3 regions of the Dactylosporangium sp. NPDC000244 genome follow, and region 1 is predicted to be linked to each of the others. Evidence: riboswitches for the same ligand, from Rfam matches in the RefSeq annotation. Region 1 holds a riboswitch; each other region holds the start of a gene.

Region 1 (3,230 bases):
GGGGGAGACCGTCGCCCTCGTCGGCGCCTCCGGCGCGGGCAAGACCACCGTCGGTCAGTGCGTCGTGGGACAGGTCCGGCCGACGACCGGCACCCTGCGCTGGAACGACCTGCCGATCCGCCGCTCGCTGTGGCACACCGGCCGGGAGCGCCGCTGGCGCCGCGACATCCAGCTCGTCCAGCAGGACCCGCGGGCCGCCCTCAATCCACGGTGGACGGCCGGGCGCAGCGTCGGCGAACCCGCCCGCAACTTCCCCGGCGGCCGGACCGCGGCCGAGCTGTTCGAGCGGGTCGGGCTCGATCCCGCACTCCGGCACCGGTACCCGCACGAGCTGAGCACCGGCCAGTGCCAACGGGTCTGCATCGCCCGCGCCCTGGTACCCCGGCCGAAGCTGCTGGTGCTCGACGAGCCGCTGTCCGCACTCGACCTGCCGGTGCAGGCACAGATCCGCGACCTGCTCGCCGAACTGCACCGCACCGAGGGGCTGGGCTACCTGTTCATCTCCCACGACCTCGTCGCCGTCGCCGCGCTGTGCACCCGCGTCATCGTGCTGCACCACGGCCGGATCGTCGAGGAGGCCGCCACCGCCGACCTGCTCGCGAACCCGGTCCACCCGCACAGCCGCGATCTGGTCGCCGACACCCCGACCCTGAAGTACGGCCCGGCATGAGCAGGCCGCAACTCGGTGCCCGGTTCACCGCACCCCGCGGGGTGCCCGAGGGACCCGGCTGGCACCATGCGACGGTCCTGACCGGCCCGATGCTGCACGAGCTGGTCGCGGACCACGCCCGCGCCCGGGACACCGGCCATCTCGTCGCGGCCGCGTCGCTGCTGTTCTGCCAGTACGTCAACCAGGTCACCGGCCCCGTCCTCGCCCGCTGCTTCCTCGAGGACCGCATCGTCGACGCGGCGGCCGCCGGCACCTGGATCCACATCGACGGCGGCCGGCTCGACAACGCCGCGTTCGCCGGTGATGCGGCCGGCGACCGGCCCCGCGACGACACGACGACGGACTGGCTCGTCGAGCGCATGCTGGACGAGAACTTCGCCCCGGCGATCGACGCGTGGCACCGCATCACCCGCGTGGGCCGCCGAACCCTGTGGGGCAACGTCGCCAGCGGTATCGCCACCGCGATGCGCAGCATCTCCTGGACGCAGGACGACCCGGCCCGCTTCGTGACCGACACCGTCGCGCTGCTCGACCGGCATCCGCGCACCCGGGACCTGTGCGTGGTGGCGGACCTGCCGGCCGGTGGCAGCCGCTGGCAGGTACACCATCGGCGCACCTGCTGCCTGATGTACAAGACCGGCGACGGCAGCTTCTGCGCCACCTGCGGCGTGCTCCCGGCGCCGGAGCGAGCGGCCCGGGCCCGCCGCATGGTGGACACCGCGGCCACGTGACCGCCGGCCGGCAGTGACGCACGGTGATGCGACCCGCGCGACACGCCGACACACCATATGGTGGTTCGCTTTCTCGATGCCTCCCATATATGGTGTTGCTCGCAGCTGGTTCGGCCGCCCCTGCGGGATGGCCGTGGCAACAGGGAACCCGGTGTGAACCCGGGACTGCCCCGCAGCGGTGAGTGGGAACGAAAGCCGTCAACGAAGCACTGGGCCGCCAAGGTCTGGGAAGCGACGGCCGGTAGATGGCTGAGAGGCCGCGCCCGCGAGTCCGAAGACCTGCCAGCGCACCGTGCGCCAAACCGGGCGTGCGGTGGTCGGAGGCCGCGTGGGACGGCCGACGCCAACGCGGGTGACGGCGTGCGCCGTCTCCCTGTGGCGTCGTCCCCCTGCGCGCCAGCCACGGGTGACGAGGGGGACTCATGACGGTCACGCAGGACGCGGCCGCAGCGGGCCAGGCGGCGGCGCCGGAGCAGCGGCGGCACGCGATGCAGGTCCGCAAGCGCAACGGTGATCTGGAACCGGTCGACGTCAACAAGATCGTCAAGGCGGTCGAGCGGTGGGTCGCCGACCTCGACGAGATCGACCCGCTGCGGGTCGCCACGAAGACGATCAGCGGGCTCTACGACGGGGCCACGACGGCCGAGCTGGACAGGCTGTCGATCCAGACCGCGGCCGAGCTGATCGGCGAGGAGCCGCAGTACTCCAGGCTCGCCGCCCGGCTCCTCGCGGCGTTCGTGGACAAGGAGGTCCGCGGGCAGGCGGTCGCGAGCTTCAGCCAGTCGATCCGCTACGGCCACCAGCTCGGCCTGATCGGCGACGAGACGGCCGCGTTCGTCGCCGCGAACGCCCGCAAGCTCGACGATGCCGTCGACCTCGGCGGGGACCTGCGCTTCGAGTACTTCGGCCTGCGCACCGTCGCCGACCGCTACCTCCTGCGCCACCCCGAGACCCGCCTCGTCGTTGAGACGCCCCAGTACTGGCTGCTCCGCGTCGCCTGCGGACTCTCGCAGACACCGGGCGAGGCGATCGGCTTCTACCGGCTCATGTCCTGCCTGGCCTACCTGCCGTCCTCGCCGACGCTGTTCAACTCCGGCACCCGGCACACCCAGATGTCCTCGTGCTTCCTCGTGGACTCGCCGAAGGACGAGCTCGACTCGATCTACGAGCGGTATCACCAGGTCGCCAAGCTGTCGAAGTTCTCCGGCGGCATCGGCATCTCCTGGTCGCGCGTGCGCGGGCGGGGCGCGCTGATTCGCGGTACCAACGGGAAATCCAACGGGATCGTGCCCTTCCTGAAGACGCTGGACGCGGGTGTGGCCGCCGTGAACCAGGGCGGGCGGCGCAAGGGCGCGGCGTGCGTGTATCTGGAGCCGTGGCACCCGGACATCGAGGAGTTCCTCGAGCTTCGGGACAACACCGGAGAGGAGGCCCGCCGCACGCACAACCTCAACCTGGCCAACTGGCTGCCGGACGAGTTCATGCGCCGGGTCGAGGCCGACGCCGACTGGTCGCTGGTCGACCCGTCCGACGCGCCGGAGCTGCCGGACCTGTTCGGCGCCGACTTCGACGAGGCCTACCGGGCCGCGGAGAAGCGCGCCGTGCGCACGGTGAAGGCCCGCGAGCTCTACGGGAAGATGATGCGCACCCTCGCGCAGACCGGCAACGGCTGGATGACGTTCAAGGACCGCTCCAACGCGCTGTCGAATCAGACGGGGGCGCCGGGTAACACCATCCACCTGTCCAACCTGTGCACCGAGATCGTCGAGGTCAACAGCGACGGCGAGACCGCCGTGTGCAACCTCGGCTCGATCAACCTCGGCGCGCAC
Region 2 (3,230 bases), on a different contig from region 1:
GAGTTCAAGATCGTCCAGCAGCCGAAGTGCCCCGAGGGCACCGCCGTGTACCGTGCCGACGCCGTACCCGTGATCATCAAGTGGAAGGTCACCGGCGCCACCGGGATCGGGCTGTCGGTGGACAACCCGGACCTGCCCGGCAGCTACGGCAACTACCCCGCGAGCGGCACGGAGACGTTCACGTTCTCGTGCGGCGGCCCGGTCGGCAGCGTCGAGACGCACACGTACACGATCACCACCACCGGCGGCAAGCAGACCAAGAAGGCTCAGGTCAAGGCGTCGGCGAAGGTCATGGACACCGGCCGCGGCGGCAACTGACGCCGCGCGCCACCGCCCGGCCATGCGCGATGATGTCGCCATGGGAGTGATCTACGACTATTTCGCCGCCGACTCCGACGAGCAGGCGGCCGCGGCGCTCGACCTGCCCGGCGGCCCCGGCGGGCCGGACGGCCACGACGGCCCGGTGGTCTCGTGCCGCATCGACCCCGCAGTGCGCCTCGGCGAGCTCGCGCGGCTGTTCGCGGGCGTCGACCGCTCGTCCGGGGCGCCGATCGCGGCGACCCCGGACTTCGACCAGCTGGTGCTCCCGATCAGCCCGGACCTGCGCGCCGCTCTGGCCGCCGCGACCCCGGCCGAGCTCGACGCGGTCGCCGAGCCCTGGTCGCGCATCGAGGAGTTCGACGGCGGCTTCGCCCCGCCCGACGCGGCCGAGTTCCTGCACTCGCTCGCCGAGGTGAGCCGCGCCGGCAAGGGCCTCTACTGCTGGATCTGCATCTAGGCGTCGGGTGTCGGGTTTCGGCGGGGGTGGCGACTTGCCCGGAATTGAGCGGGTCGCGGTCGGCTAGCGTGCCGCGGATCGCGTACTGCGACCTGGACGACGACGAGGCCTGGGGGCACATCTTCACGATCAACCCCGACGGCACCGGCAACGCCCAGGTCACCTTCGGCCCGGGGACCGACGAGGCCCCCGACTGGCGCGCCGGCTGATCACCAGCGGTCCTCGTGGCGGACCTGGTGCAGCGGGGAGCGGCGGCGCCACCCGTGCCGCTCCAGGTCCGGCACCTCCATCAGCCGGCTCACCGGCCCGAGGCACAGCCACGCCACGGGCCGCACGCCGGGCGGGATGCCGAGCAGGCCGCGCAGGAAGTCCTCGCGGTAGAACGACACCCAGCCGACGCCGAGGTCCTCGGCCGTGGCCGCGAGCCACAGGTTCTGGATGGCGAGGCACACCGAGTAGAGGCCGGCGTCGGCGATCGCGTGGCGGCCCAGCACCGCGGGGCCGCCGCGCTCGGCGTCGTACGTGACCACGACCGACAGCGTCGACTCCAGTACCCCGTCGATCTTGATGCGGGCGAAGCGGGCGGCCGCCTCGGCGTCGAGGGTCGCGGCGAACACCTCGCGCTCGTGGGACACGTGCGCGTGGAAGGCCTCGTGCAGGGCCCGGTCGCGCACGACGACGAAGTCCCACGGCTGGGACAGCCCGACGCTGGGGGCGGCGTGCGCGGCGCCGAGGATCCGGTCGAGCGTGGCGTCGGGCACCGGCGCGCCCGTGAACTCGCCGCGCACGTCGCGGCGGCGGTTGATGATGTCGTACAGCTCGTGCGTCATGGCAGGCTCCCGCTGCGCTCACGCCCCGGGCGGGCCGGGGCCGTCAGTCGCGAGGCCGGTCTTCGGACTCCCGGATCGTCGCCTCACCGCCCGCCTTCCCAGCCCGTGCGGGCCAGTGGCTACGCGTGCGCGTGTGGGCGGCGGCTCCCCGGTCACCGCGGCGGGCCCGTGCCGGATTCGCACCGGCTTCCCAGATTCTCCCCGCCGTCGCCGGCGGGGCACCTCGCTTCAGTACTTGCCGCCGCGAAGGGTATCGCACCCCCGACTTTCGTCGGGGGTGGCCGCGGCGTTTCGGCAGATCCGCCCGGGCGCGCCGCTGCCTAGCGTCGGGTGGCATGAACCGCAGACTGCTCGCCCTCGCGGCCGCCGCCGTCGTGCTGTGGCCCGCCGCGCCGGCCCAGGCCGCGCCGGCCGCACCGACAACCCCGACGCCCATCGACACCTACCTGCGCCAGGCCCTCGACGGGACCGGGCTGCCCGGGCTCTCCGCCGTCGTGACGCACGGGGACGAGGTCGTGCACGCGGCCGGCTACGGCCACGACTCGACGGGGGCGCCGGTCACCGCGCGCACGCCGATGCGGGTCGCCTCGGTGACCAAGTCGTTCACGGCGACGGCGGTCATGACGCTCGTGGACGCCGGGAAGGTCGCGCTGGACGAGCCCGTCGCGGACCAGCTCCCCGAGTTCCGGATGGCCGACCCGCGCGCGGCCCGCGTCACGGTGCGCCAGCTGCTCGACCAGACCTCCGGCCTCGCCGACGGCGGCGTCGACATCCCCGCGGCCGAGTCCACCGCCAGCCCGGCCGCGTACGTGGCGGCGCTGCGGTCCGGGCACCTCGCCGCCGAGCCCGGCACCGCGTGGGCCTATTGCAACGCCAACTACGAGATCGCCGCCCGGCTCGTGGAGGTCGCCGGGGGCGTGGGCTTCGGGCAGTACGTCCGGATGCACGTCTTCGAACCGCTCGGGATGACCGGCAGCTCCGTCGGGGGCGCGGCGGCGGACGGCCACATCTCGCTCTTCGGCGCCTGGGTCGCGCGGCCGGAGCTGCGCGCGTTCGGGGCGCACGGCGGCGCGGGCGGGGTCGTCACCGACGCCGAGGACATGGGCCGGTGGCTCATCGCCCAGACCGGCCACGGCCCGCAGGTCGTCCGGCCGGAGAGCCTCGCGGCCATGCACGCGCCGTCGAAGGTGCGCGACTACGCGATGGGCTGGGGCCCGACCGACGTGGACGGCCGCGAGCTGCTCGTGCACTCGGGGAACCTGTTCACCTACACGGCCGTCGAGGCGATCGATCCCGCCACCGGCTACGGGTACGCGGTCATGACGAACAGCGCGGGCCTCTACGACGACACGTACGAGGTGCTGCGCGGCCTGGTCGCCCTGACCCACGGCGCCGAGCCGCCGGCCACGGGCGGGCAGCGGCAGCGGATCGAGCTCGTGCTCAAGGCGGCCGACCCGCGCGAGCTGATCCTCGGCGTGCGCGCGGTCGCCGGCGGCGCCGCCTACCTGTCGCCGCGCATCGCCCAGAAGGTCATGACCCGCCTCGGCGGCGACCGCCTCGCCCGCGCGGAGGCCGCCCGGCGGCGCCTGGACCGGCTGACCCCGCGCGAACGCGACGTGCTC
Region 3 (3,230 bases), on a different contig from region 1:
AGGCCAGCGCCGGTACCGCCGGATCGCGCAGCGTGCACACGACCTCGTTGTCGCGGGGCAGCCGCGCCCGGGTCACCCCCGACGCGACCATCTCGGCGTCGCACAGGATCGGCGCGCCCGACCGCAGCGCGGCGCGCGCGGCCGCGACCACGCCGGGGGAGTAGCCGACGTCGGCGGGGAGGTCGACCATGCCGCAGGCGTGGATCATGCGGACCGTCACCTGGGCGACGTCGGCCGGCAGCCCGGACAGGTCGGCCTCGGCCCGGATGGTCGCGAACGAGCGCCGGTAGATCTCGGCGCCGTCGCGGATGTAGTCGCTCATCCGCGCACGCTGCGCTGGTAGCCGGACGCCGTCGCCAACATCTCCACGTGCCTTCCCTTCGGTGCGCCACAGCGCCGCTCGCAGCCCACCCAGTGCGCCGGCTCCGAGGAGCCCGCGAGCACCGAGGCCCGGGCGTCCGCGCGAACGTCGGCGAGCGCCTTGGCACACCCCGGCCGGCCCGCGCACGCCGTCACCCCGGCCCACGGCGAGGCCGGGTCCGCGACGAGCCCGGACGCCACAGCTTGCGGCATCGTCGATGTGGGCACGACCACGGTGCGCCATGGCGTGACGATGATCTCTCCGGCCAGCGCCGCGGACTGGGCCGGCGTGAGCAGTCCGAGCGGCACGGCGAGCACGGCGGACGAGCCATGGATGCCGGGCTCGGGCGGGTCCAGCCGGGTGAGCGGAATGTCCGAGACGGTGGTGCCCAGCCGCGCGGCGACGCGCGCCGGGCCGTCGTCCAGCTCGGCCAGCCGCCACGCCCTCGAGGCCTGCGCGGCGCGCTCGGCCAGGAACGCCTCGGCGGCGCAAACGAGCAGCTCAGGGCCGCCGTGCCGCGCGGTGGGGCGACCGGCCAGGGTCAGCCGGGAACCGTGCAGGCCCACGTCGCCGAGCAGCGGCGTCACGTCCCCGCGGCCGTCGTCGACGGTGGCCAGGAACCGGCCCGGCAGCCCCGCGAGGGCCGGCGTGGCGCACAGCAGCGCGTCGAACGCCGCGACCAGGGGGCGCACGGCCGCGCTCAGCGGGCTGGCGACGATGTTGCGGACCCGCTCGTGGGTGGCCGACGGCAGCAGCCCGGCGTCGGTGAGCCGGGCCGCGAGCTCGTGCTCGGCCCCCGGCCTCAACGCCCTGACCTGCACGTTTCCGCGCGAGGTGAGCTCCAGCGCCGGATCGCCGAGCTCGGCCGCGGCGGTGCGCAGGACCGTCAGCCCCGCGGCGGTGAGCCGCCCGCCGGGCAGCCGGACGCGCGCCAGCCCGCCGTCGGCGGCCGCGTGGACCTGCACGGCGCCGGGGCACCGGTCGGGGGCGTCGCGTCCGCTGGGAGCCTGCACGCGGCGGATACTACCTGCGCTTGACGGCACACACGCTCGTCCTGAAGAGTTGACGGCGCTGTGCAACGGCGACGTGGAGGAACCCGGTGCGAATCCGGGACGGTCCCGCCACTGTGAACCGGAGAGACGATTTCCGGCAAGCCAGGATACTCTCCGCCGCCGGACCCATCCCACCGTCTTGGGGCGCGGACCCCGAGGGAGGACCCGGCGTGATCCTGCTGTTGTCGACGTCCGACACCGACCTGCTCAGCGCCCGGGCCAGTGGTGCCGCGTGGCGCCTGGCCAACCCCTCGCGCACGGCGGTCGAGGACCTGCCGGGGCTCGCCGAGGGCGCGGAGCTGGTCGTGGTGCGGTTCCTCGGGGGGTACCGCGACTGGCAGGAGGGCTTCGACGCGCTCCTGGCGACCGGGCTCCCGGTGGTCGTCCTCGGCGGCGAACAGGCCCCCGACGCCGAGCTCATGAGCCACTCCACGGTCCCGGCCGGCCTCGCCGCGCAGGCCCACGCCTACCTGGCCTTCGGCGGCGCCGCCAACCTCGCCGAGCTGCACCGCTTCCTCTGCGACACCGTCCTGCTCACCGGCCACGGCTTCGCCGCCCCGGTCGAGACCCCCGCGTGGGGCGTGCTGGACCGCGAGGCCGCGCCGGTGGACGGGCCGACGGTCGCCGTCATCTACTACCGGGCCCACCACGTCGCCGGGAACACCGCGTTCGTCGAGGGCCTCTGCGCCGCGCTGGAGGCGGAAGGTGTACGGCCCCTGCCGGTCTTCGCCGCCTCCCTGCGCACCGCCCCGCCCGAGCTGCTCGGCACCCTGGGCCGGGCCGACGCGCTCATCGTGACCGTGCTCGCGGCCGGCGGCACCCGCCCGGCCGACGCGCAGGCCGGCGGCGAGGACGAGGCCTGGGACGTGGGCGCGCTCGCCGCCCTGGACGTGCCGATCCTGCAGGGCCTGTGCCTGACCAGCAGCCGCGAGACGTGGGACGGTAACGACGACGGGCTCTCGCCGCTGGACACCGCGACCCAGGTCGCCATCCCGGAGTTCGACGGGCGGCTCATCACGGTGCCGTTCTCGTTCAAGGAGATCGACGAGGACGGCCTCACCGTCTACGTCGCCGATCCCGAGCGGGCGGGCCGGGTGGCGGGGATCGCCGCGGCCCACGCGCGCCTGCGGGGCCTGGCGAACGCGGACAAGCGGATCGTGGTGATGCTCAGCGCGTACCCGACGAAGCACTCGCGGATCGGCAACGCCGTCGGCCTCGACACGCCCGCGAGCGTCGTGCGGCTGCTGGCCGCGCTGGCCGAGCGCGGCTACGACCTCGGCGAGGGCTTCCCGTCCGACGGCGACGCGCTCATCCACGAGCTCATCGCGGCCGGCGGCCAGGACGTCAACTGGCTCACCGAGGAGCAACTGCGCGGCAACCCGGTGCGGATTCCGGCCGAGCGCTACCGGGCGTTCTTCGAGACGCTGCCGGAGGACCTGCGCGCCGGGATGGAGCAGCACTGGGGCCCGGCCCCGGGCGAGCTGTTCGTGGACCCGGACAACGGCGACATCGTGCTCGCCGCGCTGCGGCGGGGCAACGTCGTGGTGATGGTGCAGCCGCCGCGCGGGTTCGGCGAGAACCCGGTGGCCATCTACCACGACCCGGACCTGCCGCCGTCGCACCACTATCTCGCCGCCTACCGCTGGCTCGCCGACTCCTTCGGCGCCCACGCCGTCGTGCACGTCGGCAAGCACGGCAACCTCGAGTGGCTGCCGGGCAAGACGGTCGGGCTGTCGGCCGGCTGCGGCGCGGACGCGGCCCTGGGCAACCTGCCGCTCATCTACCCGTTCCTCGTCAACGACCCCGGCGAGGGCACC

What was found. Region 1 has a riboswitch for cobalamin ahead of ABT369_RS48850 (ribonucleoside-diphosphate reductase subunit alpha). Riboswitches for the same ligand answer to the same signal wherever they lie in the genome.
Region 2: it holds a riboswitch for cobalamin, as region 1 does, so the genes downstream of both, bluB (5,6-dimethylbenzimidazole synthase) here and ABT369_RS48850 (ribonucleoside-diphosphate reductase subunit alpha) in region 1, are expected to answer to the same signal.
Region 3: it holds a riboswitch for cobalamin, as region 1 does, so the genes downstream of both, cobN (cobaltochelatase subunit CobN) here and ABT369_RS48850 (ribonucleoside-diphosphate reductase subunit alpha) in region 1, are expected to answer to the same signal.

What each region holds. Positions count from the first base shown of each region.
Region 1 covers NZ_JBEPEH010000050.1:6,180-9,409, forward strand. Annotated here, with positions in the region: gene ABT369_RS48840 (ABC transporter ATP-binding protein) at 1-670, shown strand, start outside; gene ABT369_RS48845 (IucA/IucC family C-terminal-domain containing protein) at 667-1,401, shown strand; cobalamin riboswitch at 1,491-1,702, shown strand; gene ABT369_RS48850 (ribonucleoside-diphosphate reductase subunit alpha) at 1,824-3,230, shown strand, end outside.
Region 2 covers NZ_JBEPEH010000021.1:137,795-141,024, forward strand. Annotated here, with positions in the region: gene ABT369_RS28955 (hypothetical protein) at 1-318, shown strand, start outside; gene ABT369_RS28960 (hypothetical protein) at 359-778, shown strand; gene ABT369_RS28965 (TolB-like translocation protein) at 847-987, shown strand; gene bluB (5,6-dimethylbenzimidazole synthase) at 988-1,608, opposite strand; cobalamin riboswitch at 1,645-1,849, opposite strand; gene ABT369_RS28975 (serine hydrolase) at 1,944-3,230, shown strand, end outside.
Region 3 covers NZ_JBEPEH010000001.1:79,405-82,634, forward strand. Annotated here, with positions in the region: gene ABT369_RS00355 (precorrin-8X methylmutase) at 1-322, opposite strand, end outside; gene ABT369_RS00360 (ferredoxin-like domain-containing protein) at 319-1,374, opposite strand; cobalamin riboswitch at 1,411-1,546, shown strand; gene cobN (cobaltochelatase subunit CobN) at 1,584-3,230, shown strand, end outside.